Regions from separate parts of the Thiomonas sp. 13-64-67 genome, predicted to be linked through region 1. Evidence: predicted binding sites of a transcription regulator. Region 1 holds the regulator's gene; the other holds the start of a gene.
The links. Region 1 encodes LexA, which represses DNA repair genes until DNA is damaged. Its sites were predicted from a motif close to ACTGTATNNNNATACAGT; they were not measured.
Positions count from the first base shown of each region.

Region 2: B7X30_RS04395 (Y-family DNA polymerase) is a predicted target of LexA. The motif match lies at 5,856-5,873, and genes of this name have one in related genera.

Region 1 is NZ_NCKP01000025.1:9,662-17,264, reverse strand. Features, by position in the region: gene B7X30_RS08185 (response regulator) at 1-47, opposite strand, end outside; gene B7X30_RS08180 (sensor histidine kinase) at 61-1,161, opposite strand; gene miaA (tRNA (adenosine(37)-N6)-dimethylallyltransferase MiaA) at 1,209-2,147, opposite strand; gene mutL (DNA mismatch repair endonuclease MutL) at 2,155-3,996, opposite strand; gene B7X30_RS08165 (DedA family protein) at 4,231-4,875, shown strand; gene lexA (transcriptional repressor LexA) at 4,927-5,646, opposite strand; gene B7X30_RS08155 (asparaginase) at 5,846-6,808, shown strand; gene B7X30_RS08150 (BPSS1780 family membrane protein) at 7,073-7,603, opposite strand, start outside.
Region 2 is NZ_NCKP01000010.1:75,475-83,077, reverse strand. Features, by position in the region: gene glcE (glycolate oxidase subunit GlcE) at 1-662, opposite strand, end outside; gene B7X30_RS04420 (FAD-linked oxidase C-terminal domain-containing protein) at 714-2,150, opposite strand; partial or broken gene B7X30_RS04415 (AlkA N-terminal domain-containing protein) at 2,358-3,802, shown strand; gene B7X30_RS04410 (methylated-DNA--[protein]-cysteine S-methyltransferase) at 3,799-4,260, shown strand; gene B7X30_RS04405 (DMT family transporter) at 4,270-5,121, shown strand; gene B7X30_RS04400 (hypothetical protein) at 5,293-5,793, shown strand; gene B7X30_RS04395 (Y-family DNA polymerase) at 5,908-7,155, shown strand; gene B7X30_RS04390 (LysR family transcriptional regulator) at 7,163-7,603, opposite strand, start outside.

The DNA.
Region 1 (7,603 bases):
CCCACAAGGGCGTGGTCGTCAACGATGAGCACGCGGGCGGCGTCCATTTGCGGCCTCGCTTCAGGCGGAGATCGGTTTGCCGGAAGTCGGCGCGTCGGCAGGTTTGCCACATTCGGTGCAGGGCACGCGCACGCGCAGGGTGGTGCCGTGGTTGGGCACGCTGGCGCAATCGAGCGTGCCGCCGAGTAAATGCGCGCGCTCGCGCATGCCGCGCAAACCAAAGGATTTTTCGCTGGTCTGCGTGGCCGGGGTGAAGCCCAGACCGTCATCGACGATGTCGAGCGCGATCAGCCCGGGTGTGTGGGCCAGGGTGAGCCGAACGGATTTGGCCTGCGCGTGACTGGCGATATTGGTGAAGGCTTCCTGCGCGATGCGGAAGATCTGGATGGCGGTGAGGTCGTCCAGCTCACCGGCGCCCTCGATCTGGTGCGAAACGGGAATGCCGTAGCGCTGGCTGAACTCCTCGGCCAGCCAGAGCAGCCCGTCGCTCAGCCCGAGATCGAGCACGGCGGGCCGGAGCTGAGCTGCGACGCGGCGGCCGGCGGCGGTGGCGGCATCCACCAGCTGGGTCATGCTGTTGAGCTGCGCGTCGTCGGGCCCGAGGCGGCGGCGCAGCAGGCTGATGTCCATTTTCAACGCGGTGAGCAACTGGCCGAGTTCGTCGTGCATGTCGCGGGCGAGGCGGGCGCGTTCCTGCTCGCGGGCGCGCTCCATGTGTGCGGCCATGTCGCGCAGATCGGACTCGCGGCGGCGGGCATGGCTGATGTTGATCATGATGCCGTTCCACTGCACTTGGGTGGCATCGAGCCGCTTCACTGCGGCGCGGATGTTGATCCACTTGATCTCGCCCTCGGTGAGGATGCGGCCCTCCCAGTTCCACGGTTCGCCGTGCAGCGCGCTGGCTTGCAGCGAGGCGTGGAAATCGGCCTGATCGGCGGCATGAATTCGCCCGACAAAGGCCGTGCTCGAACGCAGCAGCGCCTGCGCGCTCAGGCCGCAGACCATTTGCGCCGATTCACTGGCCTGGGTGAACTGCAACTGCCCGGCGCGCTGGCTGAGCTGGAACACCAGACCGAAGCCGGAGAGCGGATGTGCGGCCCAGGGCGTATCGTCCGAAGACAGATCTTGAACGGGTGGAGGAGGGCTTTGGAACGGGGGCACGGAGGGCAGCCAGGAGTGGAATTTACATTCCAATTAACGGCGCGCCCTCAGAAAACTTGAATTCTCAGCGGTTCGAGACAGTCGTAAATTTGCCGCTGGGGCATGGAGCGCAGCCAGGTGAGCTGGCGTTTGGCGAGCTGGCGGGTGGCGGCGATGGCCTGCTCGCGGAACTGCTCGGCGCTGATGTCGCCGTCCAGAAAATGCCAGGCTTGGCGGTAGCCTACGGCGCGGATCGAGGGCAGCGCGGGGCTGAGGTCGCCGCGCTGGCGCAGTGCGCGCACTTCGTCGAGAAACCCGGCGGCCAGCATCTGCTCGAATCGTTGGGCGATGCGCGCGTGCAGCACGCTGCGATCAGAAGGTTCCAGCGAGAGGATGCGCAGGGGCAAGGGGCCGTCATCTGCGCGCCCGGCGGCCAGATGCGCCGAGAGGGGTCGACCGCTGAGTTGCCACACTTCCAGCGCGCGCTGGATGCGTTGAGCGTCGCCCGGAGCGAGGCGGGCGGCGGTGAGCGGATCGACTTCGGCCAGCCGGGCGTGCAGCGCGGGCCAGCCGAGACGCGCGGCCTCGGCGTCGAGTTCGGCGCGCACGGCAGGGTCGGCCTGCGGCAGTTCGGACAGGCCGGATTGCAGCGCCTTGAGGTAGAGCAGGGTGCCGCCGACGATCAGGGGCTGGGCACCGCGCTGGCGGATTTCCTGGATGAGTCGGCGCGCGTCCGCAGCGAATTGCGCCGCGCTATAGCTTTGCGCCGGATCGAGGATGTCGAGCAGGTGGTGCACGGCCTGGGCGCGTTCCTCAAGACCGGGCTTGGCGGTGCCGATGTCCATGCCGCGATAGACCAGCGCCGAGTCCATGCTGATGAGTTCCACGGTTTCGCCGCGCTGCCGGGCTTGCTGGACAAGGTGCAGGGCCGCGGCGGTCTTGCCGCTGGCGGTGGGGCCGACGAGGCAGAGAATAGGCTGTGGGGTTTGTTGGGTCACGGCTTGAATCGGGGCTTCAACGCCCGCGCAGGAACAGGGCGTCGAGGTCGGCCAGGCCGATCTGCCGCCAGGTGGGGCGGCCGTGGTTGCACTGGTCGGCGCGTTCGGTGCGCTCCATATCGCGCAGCAGGGCGTTCATTTCTGCGAGCGTGAGCTGTCGGTTGGCGCGCACCGCGCCGTGGCAGGCCATGCTGGAAAGTAGCGCATTGCGCCGCTCCTGAAGGCGGCTGCTGGTGCCTTGCGAAATGAGATCGGCCAGCAAGCCGCGAGCCAGGCGAATGGGGTCGGCGTGCGCCAGCAGCGTGGGTGTGGCGCGCACCACCAGGCTGCTGGGGCCGGCCCGGTCGAGCTCGACGCCGAGCGACCGTAGGGCATCGGCATGATCTTCCGCCGCGCCCATTTCGGCATCGCTCGCGGCGAATGCGGCCGGGATCAGCAAGGGTTGCACGGCCACCGGCGCATCGGCCTGTTCCGCAGCTTTCAGCCGTTCGTACACGATGCGCTCGTGCGCCGCGTGCATGTCCACGATCACCAGTCCGTGGCGGTTTTGCGCCAGGATGTAAATGCCCAGAAGCTGCGCCAGGGCGAAGCCGAGGGGAAAGTCGTCAGGCTGGGCGGCAGCCAGGTCGGCGGCTTGCGCATAGGGGCGAGGCGCAGCGCTGTCCTGTGCCTGCAAGGGCGCAGCGTCCGCCGCTGCCAAGGGGGCATAAGCGCGCGAGAGCGCGTCCCAGGGGATCGGGCTAGGGCTCGGCCTCGCCACGCCGAAGGCAAGCGAGGCAGTCGTGGGTAGGGCGGATGGCGGCTGTTCCCACGCGGCGGGCGGTGCGGAGGGATGCGAAGCAGACGCCTCACCGCCCGCCCGGGCCAGCACCTGCTCGACGGCATGGCGCACGGCCTGATGCACGGCGGAGCTGTCGCGGAACCGGACTTCCGACTTGGCCGGGTGCACATTCACATCGACCAGCTCAGACGGCAGATCGAGCAGCAGGGCGTACTGCGGCTGCAAGGCGCCGTGCAGCACGTCGGCGTATGCGGCGCGCACGCCGTGGGCCACGGTGCGGTCGCGCACCCAGCGGTTGTTGACAATGATGTGCTGCACATCGGCACGGGCGCGCGCCGCCGTGGGCTTACAGATCAGCCCGCGCACGGCGAGCGGGCCGATCTGGGCGGAGACGGGCAGGGCGTGCGCGCTGAAGGCCTCTCCCAGCACGGCGGCGAGGCGGTCGAGCCCGTGCGGCGAAGGGTCGCGCTCGAATTGCAGCTTGAGTTGCCCGTCATGCCAAAGCCGCAGGGCGATCTGGGGATGGGCGATGGCGGTGCGCTTGAACACGTCGGCGCACCAGGCATATTCCGTTTGCGGCGACTTGAGAAATTTGCGGCGCGCCGGCAGGTTGAAAAACAACTGCCGCAAGGTCACGCGGGTGCCCAGTTGCGCCGCTGTGGGTTGCACCGCGGCGACCTGGCCTGCGCTGGCTTGAATGCGCGCGCCATCGGCCCCGGCGCGGCGGCTGATGATCTCGATTTCGGCCACGGCGGCCATGGCTGCGAGTGCCTCGCCGCGGAAGCCGAGATGCGTGGCGTGGTGCAATTCGTCGAGATCGGCGATTTTGCTGGTGGCGTGGCGCAGCAGTGCCAGCGGCAACTCTTCGGCCGGAATGCCGCAACCATCATCTTCGACCTGCACGCTGCCCAGCCCGCCTTGTTCGAGGCGCACGGTGAGGACGCTGGCGCCCGAATCGATGGCGTTGTCGAGCAGTTCGCGCAGGGCCGAAGCCGGGCGTTCGATAACTTCGCCGGCGGCAATCTGGCTGATGAGCACGTCCGGCAGCGGACGAATCGGGCGTTGGGGTTGCAGCAAGGCAGGGATACGCAAAGGGTGGCGAGGCCGCAGCGTGGCGGCGGCCGTCCCCTCGTTGAGGGGCTCGGAGAAGGGATCAACGAGAGGAGAAACGACAAGTTAGCTCAGTATACTTTTCGGGCTGTGCGTAGGCCCATAGCGCTCGGTGGCGCTCAGCCCCGGCTCAGTTTTCTGGCGCAGCATCTGCGTCTTCGGCCTTTCATAGGCTCTCTTCCGGCTTTCAGCCCAAACCGCATGGATCCCCACGCTCTTATCGACCTCATTCTGCACTTCGACGTGCATCTGGCGCAGTTCATCGCGGCGTATGGCCCCTGGGTGTACGGGCTGCTCTTCGGCATTGTGTTCGTCGAAACCGGGCTGGTGATCATGCCGTTTCTGCCGGGCGACTCGATGTTGTTCGTGGTGGGCGCGTTTGCGGCCACCGGGGCGCTCAGCCTGCCGGGGGTGATCGCCGTGCTCTGGCTTGGCGCCGTGCTGGGCGACAGCCTCAATTACCAGATCGGCAAGGCCATCGGCCATAAGGTTTTTTCGTGGCCGGACTCACGCTGGTTCAACCGCCGCGCCTTTGAAAAGGCGCACGCCTTTTACGAAAAATATGGCGGCATCACCATCGTGGCCGCGCGGTTCATGCCCTTCATTCGGACCTTCGCCCCGTTTGTGGCGGGCGTGGCCGAGATGTCGTATGGCAAGTTTCTGGCCTACAACATGCTTGGCGCCACACTCTGGACGGGGCTGCTGGTCATGGCGGGCTATCTGTTCGGCAACATTCCGTGGATCAAACACAATTTGGGTGTCATGACCATTGCCATCATCGTGCTGTCGCTGCTACCCGCGGTGTGGGGTTGGTGGAAATCACGTCGGCAGGTATCGGCGGTCTGAAGCGGCGCACTGACGCAAACGCTTACCTGCTGGTTGTGCGCGCTGTGAACTTCATTGCAGCGAGCCGCGCAGCAGGCCGACGGCAAGTCCTTCAATGGCGAAGGGCTGGCTGGCATCGACGCGGATGGGGGCGAACTCGGGGTTGGCCGGTAGAAGCTCGATGTGATCGGCCTGCAGGCGCAGGCGCTTGACCGTGACCTCGTCGCCGATGCGGGCCACCACGATCTGTCCGCTCTGCGCGGTCTGGCTGCTTTTGACGGCCAGCATGTCGCCGTCGAGAATGCCGGCATCGCGCATGCTCATGCCGCGAACCTTGAGCAGATAGTCAGGGCGCACCGAGAAGGCGCCGGGATCGACGTTGAGCGTCTGCTCGATATGCTCTTGCGCGAGGATGGGATGCCCCGCAGCGACGCGACCGACCAGCGGCAGGCAGAGCTGCTCGGCGCCAGGCAGCGCGAGCTGCAGCCCATGAGAGAGATCCGCGCGCAACCCACTCGCACGCCCCCCCATGGCGCCGGAGGTTTTCCCGGACGTTGTCATCGACGGCGAGGCGCGCTGCGATTCGGTGATGCGAATGCCGCGCGACGCTCCGGGCGTCAGCTCGATCACGCCCTTGCGCGCGAGCGCCTGCAAATGATCTTCTGCCGCATTGGCCGAGCGGAATCCCAGCTTTGCGGCGATTTCGGCCCGGGTGGGCGGGTAGCCCAGTTCGCGCACGGAGGCGGTGATGAGATCGAGAATTTCCTGCTGACGAGGGGTGAGTTTCGAGATGAGACGGCGCATGCGTGGGCTCCGGCAGTTGCACAATAAGTCAGTTTGATGGGCGAGACCGATGGGCAAGGCTGTTGGACGAGTTCGCCATGCGATCTATGTCATCTTTTGGCCATGAAGCCACCCTGATCAGGCTTCCAGCTTGATGATTTTCACAGCACTGTAAATCAAAACAGTCTTTCTGCAAAGAGATTCACACATGACCGATTCTTTTTCTCGCGCTGCCTTGCCGCAGATTGTGGTGTTGGGAACAGGGGGTACGATCGCGGGCGCCGCGACGGGCGACCCCAGTCTGCCGGGTTACACCGCCGGGGTTTTGGGGGTCGACGCGCTGCTGCAAAGCGTGCCGACGCTCGGCCGCCTGGCGCAAATCCACACCGAGCAGGTGGCCAATCTCGACAGCAAGGACATGACCTTCGCGGTCTGGACGCAGTTGGCCGAACGCGTGGCCTACTGGCTGGCGCAGCCGCAAATTCAGGCCTGCGTCATCACCCACGGCACCGACACGCTGGAAGAAACAGCCTACTTTCTGCGTTTGGTGCTGGATACCGACAAGCCGGTGATCCTGACCGCTGCCATGCGTCCTGCCACGGCGCTGAACGCCGACGGCCCGCAGAACCTGCTCGATGCCGTGCGGGTGGCCGTGCATCCGGCAGCGCGGGGGCTGCGCGTGGTCTGTGTGTTGCACGGCGTGGTGCATGCTGCTCGCGACGTGACCAAGGCGAATACGCACGCGGTGGAAGCGTTTTCATCCGGCGAGCGCGGCCCGCTGGGTGAAGTGGACGGTGAGGCCTTGCGGCTTTGGCGACAACCCGTGCCGGAGGCAGGGGCGCCGTTTCCCCTACCTGCTGTGAGCGAGTGGCCGCGGGTGGAGTTGCTTACCAATGCGGCGGGCAGCGATAGTGCGCTGGTGTGCTGTCTGATTTCGAGCACGGCGCTTCAGCCCCGATTGGGCGGACTGGTCGTGGCCGGCACCGGGGGCGGCACGGTGCACTGCGAACTCGAGGCCGCGCTGCGCTGGGCCGAACAACAGGGCGTGCGGGTGAGGGTGGCGTCACGCGTCGGCCCGGTACGCGGCGGCGCCGATGACGGCCTCAATGCGGTAAAGCTGCGGGTGCGGTTGCTGCTGGAACTGGCCGCCCAGAACCAAGCAGAGCGTTGAACCCGGAATGTTCTCTCGGCAGGGCCAATTGATCCCCACCGGGGGCAGAAAGCTTGGGCCGGTGGGGCGAAAGAGCGGGGGGGGGGCGATTCCTCACCCTATTCGATTCAGCCGCTTTGCAGAGAACTTAGGGTTGATCGACCAAGGTAAGGGTGCGCCGCACCGGGTTTGGATACCTACAGCGGGCGTCCTCGTGCGTGAGCGCATGAGAGACAAAAATAGTGCAAAACGCCCTGTAGTCAGGTGCGCAGTTGTCACCAGACATTACTGCGTAATTGCGCTGGCCTGGGTTTCGCCGACCAGCGATTCATAGCTGGCATAGAACGACAAAATGTAGGCTAGGAAAATGGCGATGGCCACGGGCATGCTGAGCATGGCGGCCAGGGTTTCACTGGCGCCGAGCAGGCTGGCGACGAGCATGATGAGCGTGGGCAGGCTGAGAAAGAGCAGCAGCCATTGCACCGTATACAGCGCAAACGCCTTGATGTTGCGCACGCACAGCACGAAGCTGAAAAACAGCGCCTTGACCGGCGGCATGGCGTGCCAGGCCACCAGCGGCGGGGCGAGCCAGAAGGCGAGCGAGACGGGGATATACGCCAGAGTGGCGGCAATGGCGCCCAGGCGCAGGCTGCCATCGGCGATGGCGCTGGCCGGCGGTTTGTCGCCGAGCAGCAGCAGACGCAGCATGGCGCCGCCGTCGAACAGGCTGCCGACTCCGAGCACCAGAATGACGGCGAGGGTGTAGAGCACGCCCAGCATCACCATGCTGCGCAGCGCCTGCGGGCCGCTGCGAAA
Region 2 (7,603 bases), on a different contig from region 1:
CTGCGATCGGGCAGCCAGGCGCTGGCGTTGAGCGGCAGGGGTTGCGCGGCCCAGGTGTTGCAGCGGGTGATGGCTTCGTCCTGCGTCATGGAGAAGCGCAGCGTGGTTTGCGCCGGGGCCACGGGCATGATTTTGAGCGACACGTCGAGAATGACCCCGAGCGAGCCGAGCGAGCCGCACAGCAGGCGAGAGACGTCGAACCCGGCGACGTTTTTCATCACCTCGCCGCCGAAGCGCAGCACCTCGCCCTTGCCGCCGAGCAGCGTGGCGCCGAGCACATAGTCGCGCACCCCGCCGGCGCTGATGCGCGCCGGGCCGCTCAGGGCGCTAGCCACCATGCCGCCCAGCGTGGCGCGGCCGATGCGGGCGAAGTGCGGCGGCTCGAAGGGCAGGAACTGGTGATGCTTGGCCAGCGCCGCCTCAATCTCGGCCAGCGGCGTGCCCGCCCGCGCGGTGATGACCAGCTCGGTCGGCTCGAAATGGGTGATGCCCGACAGCTGCGTGGCGTCGAGCGTGTGTTCGGCGGCATCCACCCCGCTGTGCTGCGCGGCGGCCCACCACGGCGCTTTGCTGCCGCCGCCGTGAATGCGAATGCGTTCGCCGCGCGAGGCGGCTTCTCGCACCAGGTCTTGCCAAAGAGGAATCAGATCGTCTGCTTGCATGTACGGGACGCTGCGGCGCGGGGTCGCAGCCAAGATCGGAATGCGACGCGGTTAAAACCGGGGAAGGTTGGGAAACGGCAGCAGGCCGCCGCGCACATGCATCTTGCCGTACTCGGCGCAGCGGGCGTGGGTGGGAATCTGCTTGCCGGGATTGAGCGTTTCACCCGGATCGAAGGCGCGGCGGAAGGCGAAAAACTGCTCGCGCTCTTCAGGGCTGAACTGCACGCACATGGCGTTGATCTTCTCGAAGCCCACGCCGTGCTCGCCAGTGACCGTGCCACCCATGGCCACGCTGGTCTCCAGAATCTCGGCGCCAAATTCTTCGGCGCGGTGCAGCTCGCCGGGCTGGTTGGCATCGAACAGGATGAGCGGGTGCAGATTGCCGTCGCCCGCATGGAACACGTTCACGCAGCGCAGCCCGTACTTGCTCTCCATGCCCTGAATGGCTTCGAGCATGTCGGCCACGCGCTTGCGCGGAATGGTGCCGTCCATGCAGTAATAGTCGGGCGAGATGCGGCCGGTGGCGGGAAAGGCGTTTTTGCGCCCGCTCCAGAAGCGCAGACGCTCGGCCTCGCTTTCGCTGCACTTGAGCTTGGTTGCCCCGCAGCGAGACAGCACTTCGGTCATGCGGCCGATTTCTTCTTCGACCTCTTCTGGCGTGCCGTCGCTCTCGCACACCGTCATGGGCTGATCCATCATTTCCAGCCCGGCCGGAATGATGCCCGCGGCGATGATGGCCGCCACCGCGTCGCCCGCCTTGCGCAGGTCGTCGAAGCTGGCCATGATGCAGCGCGCCAGAACGGGTTTGGGCAGCAGCTTCACCGTCACTTCGGTGACGACCATGAGCATGCCTTCGCTGCCGATCACGGCGGCCAGCAGATCGGGGCCGGGACAGTCGCAGGCCAGCCCGCCGAGGGTCAGCGGCTCGCCCTCCACCGTGTAACCGCGCACCTGCAGCACGTTGTGCACGGTGAGGCCGTATTTGAGGCAATGCACGCCGCCAGAGTTTTCGGCGATGTTGCCGCCGATGGTGCAGGCGATCTGGCTGCTCGGGTCGGGCGCGTAGAACAGGCCGTGCGGCGCTGCGGCCTCCGAAATCGCCAGGTTGCGCACCCCGCATTCCGCCGTGGCGGTGCGGGCGATGGGGTCGATGCGCTTGATGCGGTTGAACCGCGCCAGCGCCAACAGCACCCCGTCTTCATTGGGTAGCGCCCCGCCCGAAAGGCCGGTTCCCGCGCCCCGCGCCACCACCGGCACGTTCAGCTTGTGGCAGGCCTTGAGCACCGCCGCCACCTGCGCTTCGGTTTCCGGCAGCACGACGACCAGCGGTTTGCGCCGATAGGCCGAAAGGCCGTCGCACTCGTAGGGCGTGACCTCCTCCGGCTGCCAGAGCAGGATGTGCGGCGGCGCCACCGCACCAAGCGCGGCGACCACTTCGGCCTGCCGCGCCGCGCGCGCGGCCAAGTCAGGTTGGAGGGGGGCATTCATAGCGAGTCTTCCGGAAAAATATATTGGTTTTACTGGCGGATTATCCCGTTTGCTGCGCTGCAGCGGGGCAGGAGTAACCCGGCTTTTTGCGATTTGTCGAAGGCAAAGCTGTGTTGCGCAAAAGTCAGGGCGCGGTGTACGACGGCGAGGCAGACTGATGTCCGTTTTCGGCCAGACTTCGTTGCGCTGCGCGACTAGAGTGAGGGCATGCAACTCGATCCCGACACCTGCTACAGCGCGCTGCTCACCCGCGACCGCCGCTTCGATGGCTGGTTTTACGTCGGCGTGTCGTCCACCGGGGTGTATTGTCGGCCGGTGTGTGCGGTGCGCACGCCGCTCAAACGCAACTGCAGCTTCTATCCCAGCGCGGCGGCGGCGGAGCAGGCGGGTTATCGGCCCTGCCTGCGTTGCCGCCCCGAACTGGCGCCGGGGCACGGCGTGCTCGACCTCTCGGGCCAGTTGGCCCGCGCTGCCGCTGCGCTGATCGACCAGGGGCTGACCGATCCCGCCGGATTGAGCGCCGTGGCCCGGCGCGTGGGCATCACGCCGCGGCATTTGCGGCGCATCTTCGAGGCGGAATTCGGCGTCTCGCCCGTGGCGTATGCGCAGACGCAGCGGCTGCTGCTGGCCAAGGGTCTGCTCACGGACACAACGCTGCCGATGGCGGCGGTGGCCGGCGCGGCGGGCTTTGGCAGCGTGCGGCGGTTCAACCATCTGTTTCGCACCCGCTATGGGTTGACGCCGCTGAGCCTGCGGCGCACGGGCGGGGCCTGCGGGCAGGAAGACCTGCTCACCGTGTCGCTCGCCTACCGGCCCCCCTACGCCTGGAGGCAGATGGTCGATTTTCTCGCGCGTCGCGCGGTGGACGGTGTGGAGCATGTCAGCGCCGATGGCTACGGCCGCGCGGTGGCGCTTAACAGCGAGCCGGGCTCGGCGCCAGTCACAGGCTGGATCGCGGTGACCCACGAACCCCAGCGCCACAGCCTGCGCCTTACCCTGCCGCCGGGCACATCGGCCGCATCGTGGGCGGTGTGCGGCGCTTGTTCGACCTCGATGCCCGCCCGGATCTGATCGACGCCCATCTGCCCGAATTCGCCGCCGAGGCGCCCGGCCTGCGCATTCCCGGCGCCTTCGACGGGTTCGAGATCGCCATGCGCGCCGTGGTCGGCCAGCAGATCGGCCTGCCGCAGGCGCGCCTCATTCTTGGCCGCCTGGCGCAGCGTCACGGCACCTCCGTGCCCGATGCGCCCGACGGTTTGCGCCGCACCTTGCCCGACGCGGCCACGCTCGCCGCCTGCACCCCCGAGGCGCTGCGCGCCTGCGGCCTGACCGGCGCCCGCGCCCTCAGCCTGCACGCGCTGGCGCTGGCCGTGGCCGAGGGACGCGTGGCGCTGCAGCCGCTCGCCCCGGTCGAGCCCACGCTTGCGGCGCTGCAGGCCCTGCCCGGCATCGGTGACTGGACGGCGCAGCTGATTGCGCTGCGCGGTCTGGGCTGGCCGAATGCCTTTCCCGCCGGCGATCTGGTGTTGCGCAAACAACTCGGCCTGGCCCGTCCGGCCGACATGCTGGCCCATGCCGCGCGCTGGGCGCCGTGGCGGGGCTATGCCGCGGTGCATCTGTGGCGCCGCGCGACTGAAGGAGAAACATCGTGAAAACCGTCTTGGTCATGGACAGCCCGCTGGGCGCGTTGCAACTCACCGCCGAGGAAGATGGGCTCACTGCCCTGAGTTTTCTCGACGACGCAAAGCCCCCAACCGCCGCCGACACACCTCTGCTGCAGCGCGCCCGCGAGCAACTTCAAGCCTATTTCAGCGGCGACGCCATCGCCTTCGATCTGCCCTTGCGGCCCCAGGGCACGCCGTTCCAGCAGGCGGTCTGGCGGGCGCTGCAGACCGTACCCTACGGACAGACGATCAGCTATGCGCTGCTCGCGCAGCGGCTGGGCCTGCCCGCCAGCCATGCGCGCGCCGTGGGTGCGGCAGTGGGGCGCAACCCGCTGCTCATCATCGTGCCCTGCCACCGCATCATCGGCCATGACGGCCGCTTGACCGGCTACGCTGCCGGCCTGCCGCGCAAGCAGGCGCTGCTCGATCTCGAACGCGCGGCCTGAGCATGGCGGCTGCTCGCCGCCATCTGGGGCGCTTCTTTTCTCTTTCTGCGCATCGCCGTGCCCGAGTTCGGGCCGCTGCCGCTCATCGCGCTGCGCGTGGGCATTGCCTCGCTTGTGCTGCTGCCGGTGCTGCGAACCGCCGCGGCGCGCGCCCAGTTTCGCCACAAACTCTGGCCGCTGCTGGTCGTCGGGGTGACCAACTCCGCGTTGCCGTTCACCTTGTTCGCCGTGGGCGCGCTGCACTTGGGCGCGGGCTTCGAGGCTATACTGAATGCCACCACCCCGCTGTGGGCGGCGGTGCTGGGGGCGACGCTGTTCGGCGCGCCGATCGGCCGGGCGCAGATCGTGGGACTGGGCGTCGGCCTGCTCGGCGTGGTCGTGCTGGTGGGCGATCAGCCCGGCCTCTCGCAGGGCGCTGCGCCCTGGGCGGTGGCTGCGGTGTTGCTGGCGCCTGTGTCCTATGGCTTTGCCGTGCATTACGCCCGCCGCCATCTGGCCGGGGTCGATCCGGCGCTCACCGCGTTCGGCAGCCAGCTCACGGCCACGGTGCTGCTCGCTCTGCCCGCTGCATTCACCTGGCCTGCGCACGCGGTGCAGGGCGACATCTGGGCCGCCGTGGTGGCGCTGGGCGTGCTGTGCACCGGGCTGGCTTATGTGGTGTATTTCCGCCTCGTGGCGCAGGTCGGCGCGGCCTACGCTGCCTCGGTCACTTTTCTCATTCCGGCTTTCGGCATGCTCTGGGGCGCGCTGTTTCTGCAGGAAGCCGTCACCGGCGCCATGCTGGCGGGCTGCGCGATCATCCTGGCGGGCACCGCGCTGGCGAGCGGACAGTGGAAGCGGCTGGTGGGCCTGCGGGCGTAGGCCGTCCATCCCCGGCGGTTTGAGGCCGTGCAGGCGCTTTGAACGGCGGCCTGTGCGGGCGACCTTCAGCTTCGCTTCAGGAACTCCGATCGCTGGAAAAGAACGAAAAAATCGCCGCGGCGGCATCCATGCGCTGCGGCGTTGGGTTCAGTTTGAGAAAGGAGTTCGATTATGAAGATTCAATCCAAAATCCTGGTTGCAGCGCTGGCGATGACCCTGCCCGCGCTGGCCTTGGCGGCGCAGCCGCTTGCGGTGCGTTACGACGGGCATGACATGCCCATGCACCAGACGGTAGAGGTCATGCACACGGCCGCAGGCCCGGTGCAGGTCAAGACCTGGACTTGGCAAAGCCCGCAGGGCCATGCGCGGGTGGTGATTGAGCAAAGCTCGGGCGCGGCCGCCCCCGCCTGGGCGCTGCGGCAGATGCACACGCAGTTTGCGCCGATGCAGCGGCTGATCGAGCGGGTGGACGCGCAGATGAATGCGCAGATGAGCGCGGTGTTCGGGCCGACGTCCACCCTGCGTGTGCTGTTGCCGCAGTCGCCGTGGCCGATGCCGCCGGTGCTGCCCACGATGGTGCTGTTGACGCCGCTGCAAACCCCGCAAGCGCAACCGCCACAGCAGCACCCGGCGGCTCCGGCCGCGCATCCGGCGCAGCGCTGGCAGGCGTAAAACCCCCGCGCGGCAGCGCCACTTGCAGCGGGCCACTTGCCAGCGTCATGACAGCATGAAATACTGTTCTTAAAAACAGTATTCCGGCGCGCCGTGCAAGCGGCGCGGGTTGCCATGACACTGCGTTGCCTGCTGGTCGATTTCAATTCCTACTTCGCCTCGGTGGAGCAGCAGCTTTGCCCTGAGTTGCGCGGGCGGCCGGTGGGCGTGGTGCCGATGCTGGCCGACACGACCTGCTGCATCGCTGCCAGCTACGAGGCCAAGGCGTTTGGTGTGAAGACGGGCACGCAGGTGGCCGAGGCGCGCCGGTTGTGTCCGGGCATCGTGTTCGTGGTGGCGCGGCATGCCGAGTATGTGCAGATTCACCACCGCGCTGTGGCGGTGGTGGACACCATCGCGCCGGTGGAGCAGGTGCTGTCCATCGATGAGATGGCCTGCAGCCTGCCCATGGGCTGGACCAGCCGCGAGCGCGCCACGCAACTGGCGCTGCGCCTCAAGACCGCGCTGCGCGAGGCCTTGGGCGAGTGCCTGCGTGTCTCGGTGGGCATCGCCCCCAATGTGTTTCTCGCCAAGCAGGCGTCCAATCTGCAAAAGCCCGACGGTCTGGTGGTGATCGACGCGGGCGATCTGCCCGGCCCGCTGCTGCGCATGCAGCTCACCGATCTCACTGGCATCAATGTGCGCATGCTCGCGCGGCTGCAGGCGCAGGGCATCCACAGCGTGGAGCAGCTCTGGCGGGCGCGGCGCGAGCAACTGCACGTGGTGTGGGGCGGCATGGCGGGCGAGGCGTTTTACGACCGGCTGCACGGGCTGGCGTCTGGTGTGCAGGCCGCCAACCCGCGGCGTTCGCTCGGCCATTCGCATGTGCTGCCGCCGGAGATGCGCAGCGCCGAGGGCGCGCTGGCCGTGCTCGACCGCCTCACGCAAAAAGCCGCGATGCGCCTGCGCCGCGAGCACCTGCTGGCCGGCGCCATGACCGTGATGCTCAAGCTCACCTGTCGGCACGGCGAGCGTCTGCGTCCCGAGCGCGGCGCCCGCTTCGCGCCGACGGCCGACACCCGCGCCCTGCTGCACACCCTGCGCGAGTTGTGGCCCGGCATGGTGCCTGCGGGCTGGGCGCCGATGAAAGTGGCTATGCTGCTGCACGATCTGCGCCAGCCCGGGCAGACCAGCGCCAGCCTGTTTGAGGGCGATGTGCCCGGCTCTGATGCGGAGCAGGCCGCGCTGTGGAGCGCGGTCGATGCCCTCAACGTGCGCTACGGCCGCCACACCATCTATTGCGGCAGCGGCCACCAGGGGCGGGAGGAAGCCCCCATGCGCATCGCGTTCAACCACATCCCCGATCTCGAAACGGAGGGGTAAATCGTGATCAGACCGCTTGCTGAACCTCTTTCGCCGGATGGCCCAGCAGGTTGACATGGGATTTCAGAAATTCGAGAAAAGTCGCGGCCACCACGGAGACGCGCTTTTCTTTCGATCTGACCAGGTACCAAGAGCGTCGAATAGGAAAACCTTCAACGTCGAGGACGCAAACCTGATGGTTCAAATGATCCTCGCCGATCGTACTGTCCGAGAGGATGGCAAGGCCAAGGCCGCCGGCCACCGCTTGTTTGATGGCCTCGTTGCTCCCCAATTCCATGCGAATGTTCGGGCGCACGCCATGCCCTTCGAAGAGTCGCTCCATCGTCAAACGCGTTCCAGAGCCCCGCTCTCGAACGAGAAAGTGCTCTTGTGCCAGTTCGGCAAAACGAACGGTACGCCCCAACGTCGTCAGCCGGTGTGACGAGGGCGCCAAGACGACGAGCGAGTT